DNA from 3 places in the Arthrobacter sp. LjRoot14 genome. Region 3 is predicted to be linked to each of the others. Evidence: riboswitches for the same ligand, from Rfam matches in the RefSeq annotation. Region 3 holds a riboswitch; each other region holds the start of a gene.
The links. Region 3 has a riboswitch for thiamine pyrophosphate ahead of ACSQ12_RS12420 (bifunctional hydroxymethylpyrimidine kinase/phosphomethylpyrimidine kinase). Riboswitches for the same ligand answer to the same signal wherever they lie in the genome.
Positions count from the first base shown of each region.

Region 1: linked by a shared signal. The riboswitch ahead of ACSQ12_RS20220 (ECF transporter S component) and the one ahead of ACSQ12_RS12420 (bifunctional hydroxymethylpyrimidine kinase/phosphomethylpyrimidine kinase) in region 3 are both predicted to bind thiamine pyrophosphate.
Region 2: linked by a shared signal. The riboswitch ahead of ACSQ12_RS14465 (FAD-dependent oxidoreductase) and the one ahead of ACSQ12_RS12420 (bifunctional hydroxymethylpyrimidine kinase/phosphomethylpyrimidine kinase) in region 3 are both predicted to bind thiamine pyrophosphate.

Region 1 is NZ_CAXURL020000001.1:4,452,611-4,455,807, reverse strand. Features, by position in the region: gene ACSQ12_RS20235 (monovalent cation/H+ antiporter complex subunit F) at 1-259, shown strand, start outside; gene mnhG (monovalent cation/H(+) antiporter subunit G) at 249-683, shown strand; gene ACSQ12_RS20225 (DUF4235 domain-containing protein) at 798-1,061, opposite strand; TPP riboswitch at 1,212-1,354, shown strand; gene ACSQ12_RS20220 (ECF transporter S component) at 1,428-2,060, shown strand; gene ACSQ12_RS20215 (ABC transporter ATP-binding protein) at 2,077-3,197, shown strand, end outside.
Region 2 is NZ_CAXURL020000001.1:3,215,377-3,218,573, forward strand. Features, by position in the region: gene thiS (sulfur carrier protein ThiS) at 1-68, opposite strand, end outside; gene ACSQ12_RS14465 (FAD-dependent oxidoreductase) at 65-1,417, opposite strand; TPP riboswitch at 1,404-1,523, opposite strand; gene thiE (thiamine phosphate synthase) at 1,550-2,251, shown strand; gene ACSQ12_RS14475 (ferritin-like domain-containing protein) at 2,252-2,926, opposite strand; gene ACSQ12_RS14480 (RNB domain-containing ribonuclease) at 2,968-3,197, shown strand, end outside.
Region 3 is NZ_CAXURL020000001.1:2,765,845-2,769,041, reverse strand. Features, by position in the region: gene ACSQ12_RS12425 (Rne/Rng family ribonuclease) at 1-1,649, shown strand, start outside; TPP riboswitch at 1,768-1,865, shown strand; gene ACSQ12_RS12420 (bifunctional hydroxymethylpyrimidine kinase/phosphomethylpyrimidine kinase) at 1,848-3,197, shown strand, end outside.

The DNA of each region.
Region 1 (3,197 bases), 1.7 Mb from region 3:
CGTAACGGCCGTGATCCTGTCCCTGGCGGCAGCCGGGGCGATTGTCCGGATCGCCATCGGCCCGTCCCTGCTGGACCGGGTGCTGGCCTCTGACGTGCTGCTGGCCATCATCGGTGCCACGCTCTGCATCGACATGGCCGTCAACCGGCACCTGAACAACCTGATGCTGCTCGTGGCGCTGTCCATCATCGGATTCATCGGGTCCGTGACCGTGGCGCGCTTCGTGGCCGACCGGCGGGAGCAGCCCCATGAATCCTGAACCATCCGCCGTGGACACAGTCATTGATGCAGTGTCGGCCGTCTTTATGGTGGTGGGCGCCCTGATGTCCCTCGGTGCGGCGATCGGCCTGTTGCGCTTCCCCGACCTGATGAGCAGGATGCACGCCGCCACGAAGCCCCAGGTGCTGGGACTCTTCCTGCTGCTGGCCTCGGTGGGCCTGCAGCTGCGGACCTGGTGGGTGTGGCCCGTGCTGTTCGTGGCGTGGATCTTCCAGGTGCTCACCGTTCCGGTGTCCGCCCACATGGTGGGCAGGGCGGGTTACCGCACCAAGCACCTGCACAAGGAACTGCTCACCACGGATGAACTGGAGGCCGTAGTGCTGAAGGCAGCCGACAAGAAGGCCGCCACAAGGCAGGAATCAGAAAAGCGCGCCGCCGTCGAGGGTGACGACGGCGCAGCCTAAGGGGCGCCCGCAAGAAGTTCCGGGCCGCCACCCCCGGTGGAGTTTTTGTCCAGATAACGCGACTTGGAGGTCAATTACCTCCCGTTACCTGGACAAAAACTCTCCCGGGTGGGCCTAGACGATGTCCTGGCTCTTGGCGAAGCGGGTGATGGCACGCTGCGTGCCCCGGTTGGCCAGGACCTGGATGATGGCGCTGACAGCCGCCGAGATCAGCGCAAAGGTCAGGGCGCTGCGCAGGGTGGTGGGGACGTCGTCCTTGTCGCCCTTCGGGGGCTTGCGGCCGGTGATCTTTTCCCAGACGACGTCAACGGCCTTGGTGCCGGCGAATCCGGCAAGCAGGCTCACTCCGGTTCCAAGCAGCTTGATGAAAAAACTCACTCCAGTACCCCTTACAGGTGGGAAACAACGGAAACAGGGCTTCCCCTAGCCTAGCCGCATCAACCCGGCCGCATCACCGCGCATTGTGACACCCTCCCCGGGATTTCGCGGGCCCGCGGGTGTAAACTGATCCACGCCCACAAGGGCGAATTGATACGACAGGGGAGCGTCGCCGTCGGGCATCACTGGAACATTCCAGGGAACCGGAGGCGGGCGCTGAGAGTGCGGACAGCCGCAGACCCTCGAACCTGATCCGGTTAGTACCGGCGCAAGGGAGTCGAGTTCTCAGAGTGTCCGGCAGCAGGCGGCGGAAGCCGCGGACGGTCCGGGGAACACTCTCCCCTCCTGTACCTCAGGAGGAAGAAAATGACTGGAATGACGGCCAAGCAGACGCTTGGCAACAGCAAGTGCAACTGGCGCGTGGTGGACATTGTGGTTGCCGCGTTGATCGCAGTAGCCGGAGGCGTGATTTTCTGGGCCTGGTCCCAGGGGGCTGCCGCAGTTTCGCCGCCCATGAACGCCGTCTACCCGCCGCTGACCGGCCTTATCGCAGGCGGCTGGATGATTCCCGCCGTCCTGGGCATGCTGATCATCCGCAAGCCCGGAGCCGCCCTGTTCTGCGAAACAGTGGCCGCCACGGGTGAGCTGATCATGGGCTCGCAGTACGGCGCGTCGGTGCTGTTCTCCGGCTTCGTGCAGGGGCTCGGCGCGGAGATCATCTTCGCGGTGTTCGTTTACAAGAAGTTCAATCTGCCCGTTTCGCTGCTGGCCGGCGCCGCTGCAGGCCTCTTCTGCGGCCTGAACGACTCGTTCGCACCGTGGGGCTGGAACATCGCCTACGCTGCCGGCGACAAGCTGGCCTACATCATCTTCACGGCCATCTCCGGCGCCATCATCGCCGGCGGACTGTCCTGGCTGGCCACCCGCGGACTGGCCCGGACCGGTGTGCTGAGCTCCTTCGCCTCCCGCAAGGCAGCGACGGAGCCTGTCTTCTCCTGATGAACGGACACTGCTCATGACGCCTTCCGACACCGTCCGCCCGGCAGCGGTTACGGCACGCGGCTGGGGCTGGCGGCATGCCGGCCGGTCCCGGCCCGCCGTCCACGGCCTGGACCTGGACATTCAGCCGGGCGAACGCGTGCTGCTGCTGGGTCCCTCCGGCGCGGGCAAGTCCACGCTGCTGCACGCACTCGCCGGGGTGCTCGGGGACAGCGACTCCGGAGCCCACGACGGAACGCCGGATGCCGACGACTCCGACGAGACCGGTTCCCTGCTCATCGACGGTGCCCCGCCGCGTGCTCAGCGCGGCCGCGCCGGCCTCATGCAGCAGGACCCGGAGACGCAGGTGGTCCTTTCCCGCGTGGGGGACGACGTCGCCTTCGGCGCCGAGAACCTTGCCGTGCCGCGCGCGGACATCTGGACGCGTGTCGGAGAGGCGCTCGACGACGTCGGGCTGGCCCACCTGCCGCTGGACCACCCGACGTCAGCTCTGTCCGGCGGGCAGAAGCAGCGCCTCGCGCTTGCCGGGATCCTCGCCATGCGCCCGGGACTGCTGCTCCTCGACGAGCCCACTGCCAACCTGGACCCTGCCGGCGTCCTGGAAGTCCGTGACGCCGTGGGCCGGTGCCTGGACAAGACCGGGGCAACGCTGGTGGTGGTGGAACACCGCGTGGGCGTGTGGAAGGACCTTGTGGACCGGATCGTGGTGCTGCAGCCGGGATCTGCCACGGACACCGCGGTGCTCCTGGACGGCCCTCCGGACCGGGTCCTGGCAGAGGCGCGGGACGTGCTCGTCTCCGCCGGCGTCTGGGTGCCCGGGTACGTGCCCGCCACCCGGGCTCGAACGGGTGACGCAGGAGTGCCGGGTGCCACTGGAACGCAGGGCGAGCCGGGTGCCGGGAACCTCCTGCTGGCCGCCGAAAACCTTGCCGTGTCCCGCGAACGCCCCCGCCGGCGGCGCTTCAAGGCTGTCCCGCCGGTCCCCGTGCAGTCCGGCATCACGGCGCAGGTCCGCGCCGGCCAGGCATTGACCATCACGGGTCCCAACGGTTCCGGAAAGTCCACGTTTGCCCTGACCCTCGCCGGGCTGCTCCAGCCGGTGGAGGGCTCGGTTTCCGCCACGGTCGACCTCAGCCA
Region 2 (3,197 bases), 450 kb from region 3:
CTGACGAGGGTGGTGACGGACGCGCCGTCGGCCACCGCATGTGCCGTGCCGTTCAGTGTGATGTTCATGCTGTTTCCTTGTTCGGGTCAATTGTGACGGTGTGTGCAGGCGCTGCCGGTCCGGCCGAAAGGCCGGAAAACCGGTCGGGCCGGAACGGAGCCCAGCGTGGATCGGCGTCGCCGTCCATCAGCTGCCTGCAGATGGACGCCGCTGCAGGGGTGAGCAGGACGCCATGCCGGAAGAATCCGGTGGCAATGATCAGGCCCTCAATATCCAGGCCGGTTCCTGCGGCCGCTACCCGGCCCAGCAGCGGCGCGTTGTCCGGCGTTCCCGGACGGGCCCTCGCCGTGGCTTCGAGCAGTTCCAGTTCCGCGACGGCGGGAACCAGCACCTGTGCGTCACGGAGCAGCTGGTAGACGCCGCCGGCGGAAACGGCCGATCCTGCGGGTGTTACGGGTCCCACAGGCGCCGTCACGGGGGCGTCGATACCCGCTCCCGACAGCGAATCTTCACGCTGCGTGGCCCCGATCACCACGGTGCCGTCCTGCCGGGGCACGATGTAAACGGGAACTCCATGGACCATTCCACGGACTGTGGATGTCAGCAGGGGCTGCAGGTAGGCGGGGACGCGCAGGCGCAGGATGTCGCCGTACACGGGGCGGAGCGGCAGCTGAAGTCCGGGCGGCAGTCCGCCCAGGGACGCGGATTCCAGTCCGTTGGCAATGATCGTTTCGTCTGCGTGCACGGTTCCTCCACCGGCCAGGCTGACGCCGCTGACACGCCCGTCCTCCCAGAGCAGGCCGGCGGCCCGCACACGCACGGCAGACCCCGGCAGGGAATCCGAGATCACGGCCAGCAGCTTGCGGGGATCCACCTGATGGTCGGCCGGAATCTCGAAGGCGCAGGATATCCCGGGGCTCAGCAGCGGCTCCCGTCCCCGGGCTTCCCTGACCGTCAGCGGTTCCACCGTCAGGCCGCCGGCCTGCTGGACGCCGCGCAGGTCGGCGAGCGCCCGGCGGTCTGCGGCGTCGGCACCCACGGCGAGGGTCGGCGTCGTAAGGTAGCCGGTGTCCGGGCCGTCGGCGCCGGGTTCACGGGACGCACGCCCGGTTTCCAGGCCGGCTGCGAAGGCCGGCCACAGTCCCGAGGAGTGGAGCATGAGTTCCAGGAGGTCTTCCTCCTGGTAATGGAGTTCGCTGACCGGCGCCAGCATGCCGGCGGCGGCCCAGCTCGCGCCCGTTCCCGGTGCGTCGTCGATGATCACCACGGACCTGCCCGACTGCCCGGCTTCCCAGGCAATGCCGTGGCCGATAATTCCTCCGCCGACCACGGCAACGTCGGCCCTGATGTCCACGCCGTGCTCGCCGCGACTGCGCGCGGGCGGCCGGCCTGCCGGGGATTGCGGGGTCATTGTCATCCTTCCCTACGCCGGTACTAACCGGATCAGGTCAAGCGGTCGGCTCTGACGCCCTCTCAGCCCTGCAGCTTTGTGACAGCTGCGGCGGGCTCCCGCGGTACTCCCCCAGTTTAGGGGAACTAGGCTTGTGCCATGACCGAGCAAGCTCTCCTTACCGATGCCCGCCTGTACCTCTGCACTGATGCCCGCACCGAGCGGGGCGATTTCGCCGACTTCGTCGATGCCGCCTACGCAGGCGGCGTGGACATCATCCAGCTCCGCGACAAGGGCCTGGAAGCGGCCGAGGAGCTCGAGCTGCTCGAAGTACTGGAAGCCGCGGCCCGCCGCCACGGCCGTCTGTGGTCGGTCAACGACCGCGCGGACATCGCCTCGCTCTCCGGTGCCCCGGTGCTTCATGTCGGGCAGAAGGACCTCCCCCTGGCGTCCGCCCGGAAGTTCCTTGGCGGTGAGGCCGTGATCGGCCTGTCGACGCACAGCCCCGGGCAGATCGACGCCGCCATCGCCGCATCCGGTGCTGCCGGGGGCCTGGACTATTTCTGCGTCGGGCCTGTGTGGGCCACTCCCACGAAGCCGGGCCGTGCCGCCGTCGGCCTCGACCTCGTCCGTTACGCGGCAGAGGCCACCGGCAAAACGACCGGCAGCGCTGCGGGGGCAGGCGTCGACGGTCCGGCGCTGCCGTGGTTCGCCATCGGAGGCATCGACCTGGGCAACGTTGAGCGGGTGGCGGCGGCAGGAGCGGAGCGGATCGTCGTGGTCCGCGCCATCACCGAGGCCGACGACCCCGCCGCGGCCGCGAGGTCGCTCCTGGCGGCACTCGACGCCGGCGCGTCCTGACTATCCGGTCAGGCCGAGCTGCGTCATCCGTTTGGAATGCTTCTCCGCCAGCCCGGCGATCAGCCCGCTGACCAGCTCTTTCGCAGCGGCACTGTCCCCGCCGCCGATCAGGCTTCCCACGAACGCATGCTCGTAGCTGACACGCTGCGCCTGGGTCAGTGCTTCGCCCAGCAGCCGCCTGCCCCACAGCGCCAGCCTGGAAGCGAGCCTCGGATCGTCGGCGAGGGCGTTCCTCAGCCGTTCGCGAAGAACCTCCGTTGTCTCATCGGAGGCCTGGATCTGTTCGATGACGTCCCGCGTTCCGGCGTCAACATAGCGGGAGATGGCCCGGTAGAAGTCGGCGGAGACTGTATCGATCACGTAGGCCTTCATCAGGGATTCGTACCAGTCGGCCGGGCGCGTCCGCGAATGGAAGTAGTCCACGGCCGCCTGGAACGGCAGCATGGCATCCTCGGCGTCGATCCCCATGGCCTCAAGGCGGGCGCTCACCAGCTCGTAATGCCGGAACTCCACGACGGCAATCCTGCCGAGCACGGCCCGGTCGTGGAGGGTGGGCGAATACCGCGCGTCAGCGGAGAACCTCTCGAACGCTGACAGCTCGCCGTAGGCCATCATTCCGAACAGGTCTGCGACGAAACGGTTGTAGCGAGCGGTGTCAGCCGGGGATGAGCTCATCGTCCAAGACTAATGGCGCAAATGGAGCTAACCTGACTTTCGTGTCACATCATCACCTGACTCCAAGTGTCCACGAACAGACCAACCGGCTGGCCGAGGCGCTAAACGCGCTGCGCACGGAGTTGGAGCTGCCCGGGCCCTTCCCTGACGAAGTCCTGCGGGATGCGCTGGCGGCCATTGCGGAGCACAAGATGCCTGACCTCGACCTCACGGACGTGGGCTTTGTGACCATCGATCCCCCGTCCTCCACTGACCTGGACCAGGCCCTCTT
Region 3 (3,197 bases):
GCCAGGCCACGTCCACCAAGATCCTTGCCCCGGAGCTCCTCTACGGCGAACCGGACCTCACGATCAAGGTGGTCCGCGACGTCTTCAACGAGGACTTCTCCAAGCTGATCGTTTCGGGCGAGGAAGCCTGGGACACCATTGAGGCGTACGTAACGTACGTGGCTCCGGACCTGGTGGGCCGGCTCGAAAAGTGGACCAAGGACACGGACATCTTCTCGGCCTGGCGGATCGACGAGCAGATCCACAAGGCCCTGGACCGCAAGGTCTTCCTGCCCTCCGGCGGCTCCCTCGTGATCGACCGCACCGAAGCCATGACCGTGGTGGACGTCAACACCGGCAAGTTCACCGGCAGCGGCGGCAACCTGGAGGAAACCGTCACCAAGAACAACCTGGAAGCGGCGGAGGAAGTGGTGCGCCAGCTGCGGCTGCGCGACATCGGCGGCATCATCGTCATCGACTTCATCGACATGGTGCTCGAATCCAACCGCGACCTCGTGCTGCGCCGCATGGTGGAGTGCCTCGGACGCGACCGGACCAAGCACCAGGTCGCGGAGGTGACCTCGCTGGGCCTCGTGCAGATGACCCGCAAGCGCATGGGCACCGGACTGCTGGAAGTCTTCGGCGAACAGTGCGAGGCCTGCGCCGGCCGCGGCATCGTCACGCACGACGAACCTGTGGAACACCGTCGGGCCAACACCGTCGCCGCCGAGCACCACGTGCCGCGGACGGAAACCCAGCAGCCTCCCCGGACGGAGCGCAAGAGCCGCCGCCGCGGCAAGGGCGGCCAACCTGTTTCCGAGGCTGCTGCGCCGTCGCCGGCTCCGGTGCATCACGAACCCACCGACGCCGAACGCCATGCCAAGGCTGAAGCGACCCGCGTTGCCCTGGCCAACATCGCTGCGGCAGCACATGCCGCCCATCTGCACGACGCCGAGACCGGCCATGCAACACCCGCCGCCGCAGCACAGGCAAGTGCCGCACAGGCAGTGGGCCAGGCACTCGCCGCCCAGGCTCCTTCCGGGCAAACCGGAGCGCCGGCCGGGGGAGGGGCGGCCCAGCCGTCCGCCGCCCAGCCCGCCACGGCGCGGCCGGCCAAGGTGTCGGAAACTGAAGCAGCAGCCGCAGGACGGCCCGCGGCCGTTCTGACCTTCGGCGGCGAAAAGGTGGCACTGCCGTTTGTTGAGCATGCCGGCGAAGCACCTGCGTCGGGAGCGGCCCTGACACTCGACCGGCTCGCGGAGGCCTTCGCGCACCTGGGTGAGCCTGCAGCCGCTGAGGCTCCGGCGTCGCCGGCTGAACAGCAGGCTCCGCCCGCACAGTCGCCGGCCGAGGCACCCGCCCGTGTTCCGTCGGCCCAAGCCCCAGCCCGGGCACAGGCCCCGGCAGCACCCGCTGCTGAAGCCGACTACACCGACCACACCGCGGTGCAGGGCAGGGCGCGCCGTCCCCGCCGGCACCGGAGTGCCAGCCGCGCCCAGGGCGCAGCCAACGAGACGTCCGTGGAACACCACGAAACTGCTCCTGTGGCCGCGTCAGGGCACACCCACGAAGCAAAGGCGCCCGAGCCGGCAAAGAAGGACGTGCCCGCCAAGGCACCGGCCAACGAGCCGATCATCCTCGGTGTGGGAGTACCGGCCTCCGAGCTCTGAATCCCACGGCACTACGGTCCCACACGCTGACATCGCGGGTGCGGCCCGGAACTGGCGTAGCAATACGCCGGTTTCGGACCGTACCCGCGAGTTCGTTGCGGGGAAACAGCTAGGCTAGGGGACTGACACGGGGTGCCGCGCACAGGGCCGGCTGAGATCCACACCCGTTGAACCTGTCCGGTTAGCACCGGCGAAGGGATGTCTCCTTTGGCCTCATCATTCTTGCCCACCCCGGCCGCCGAAGCCGCCCACGAAACATCACCGGGCGGCGTCGTCCTGCGCAGGACGCCCCGGGTCCTGGCCATCGCCGGCTCCGATCCGTCCGGCGGGGCGGGGATCCAGGCCGACCTCAAAAGCATTGCCGCAAACGGCGGATACGGCATGGCCGCCATCACCGCCCTGACGGCGCAGAACACCCGGGGCGTTCGTGCCGTTCACGTGCCTCCGGCGGATTTCCTGACGGCCCAGCTTGAGGCCATCAGCGACGACATCAGCATTGACGCCGTCAAGATCGGCATGCTGGGTGACTCTTCCGTGATTGCCGCCGTCCGCAACTGGCTCGGGAAGGCCCGTCCCGCCGTCGTGGTTCTCGACCCCGTGATGGTCGCCACCAGCGGGGACAGACTCCTGCAGGAAGCGGCCGAGGCGGCACTGCGCGAACTCCTGCACCTTGCCGACCTTGTCACTCCCAACCTGGCGGAACTGGCGATGCTCCTCGATGAACCGCTCGCGGGTGACTGGGAGGCGGCACTCGCCCAGGGGAAGCGCCTCGCCGCCCAGGCCGGCACCACGGTGCTCGTCAAGGGCGGACACCTCGACGGCGGGGAGTGCCCTGACGCGCTGGTCAACACGGCAGGACTGCTCGCCCAGGACGTTGTGGTTGTGCCCGGCGAGCGGATTGACACCAGGAACAGCCACGGCACCGGGTGTTCCCTGTCCTCGGCAATGGCCACCGCGCAGGCGAGGCTGGGGGACTGGGAGGCATCCTTGCGGACAGTGAAGCCGTGGCTGCAGGGGGCGCTCCGGGAAGCCGGCGCCTTGGACGTGGGAACAGGCAACGGCCCGGTACACCATTTCCACCATCTGGCCCCCACAGGCAATGAAGCGCCGGCCGAAGGCCGGTTCGCAGCGGTCCTCTGGCAGGATGCCGGGCCGGACCTGGACGCCGTTTACGGGCTCGACTTCATCCGCGGCCTGGCCGACGGCTCCCTCACCGAGCACCACTTCGCGTACTACCTTGCCCAGGATGCCATCTACCTGAACGGCTATTCCCGGGTGCTGTCCCGCGCCGCCGCGATTGCCCCCACCGAGGCGGAGCAGCTGTTCTGGGCGCGGTCGGCGCAGCAATGCCTCGAAGTCGAGTCCGAACTGCACCGGACCTGGCTCAGCACCCGGAGTGTGGACAGCGGACTGGGGCCGGTCACCAAGTCCTATGTGGACCACCTGCTGGCCTCATCCGTTTCCGGCAGCTACGGAGTGCTCGTGGCGGCCGTTCTCCCGTGCTTCTGGCTGTACGCCGAAGTGGGTGCCGCCCTGCACGGGCAGTTC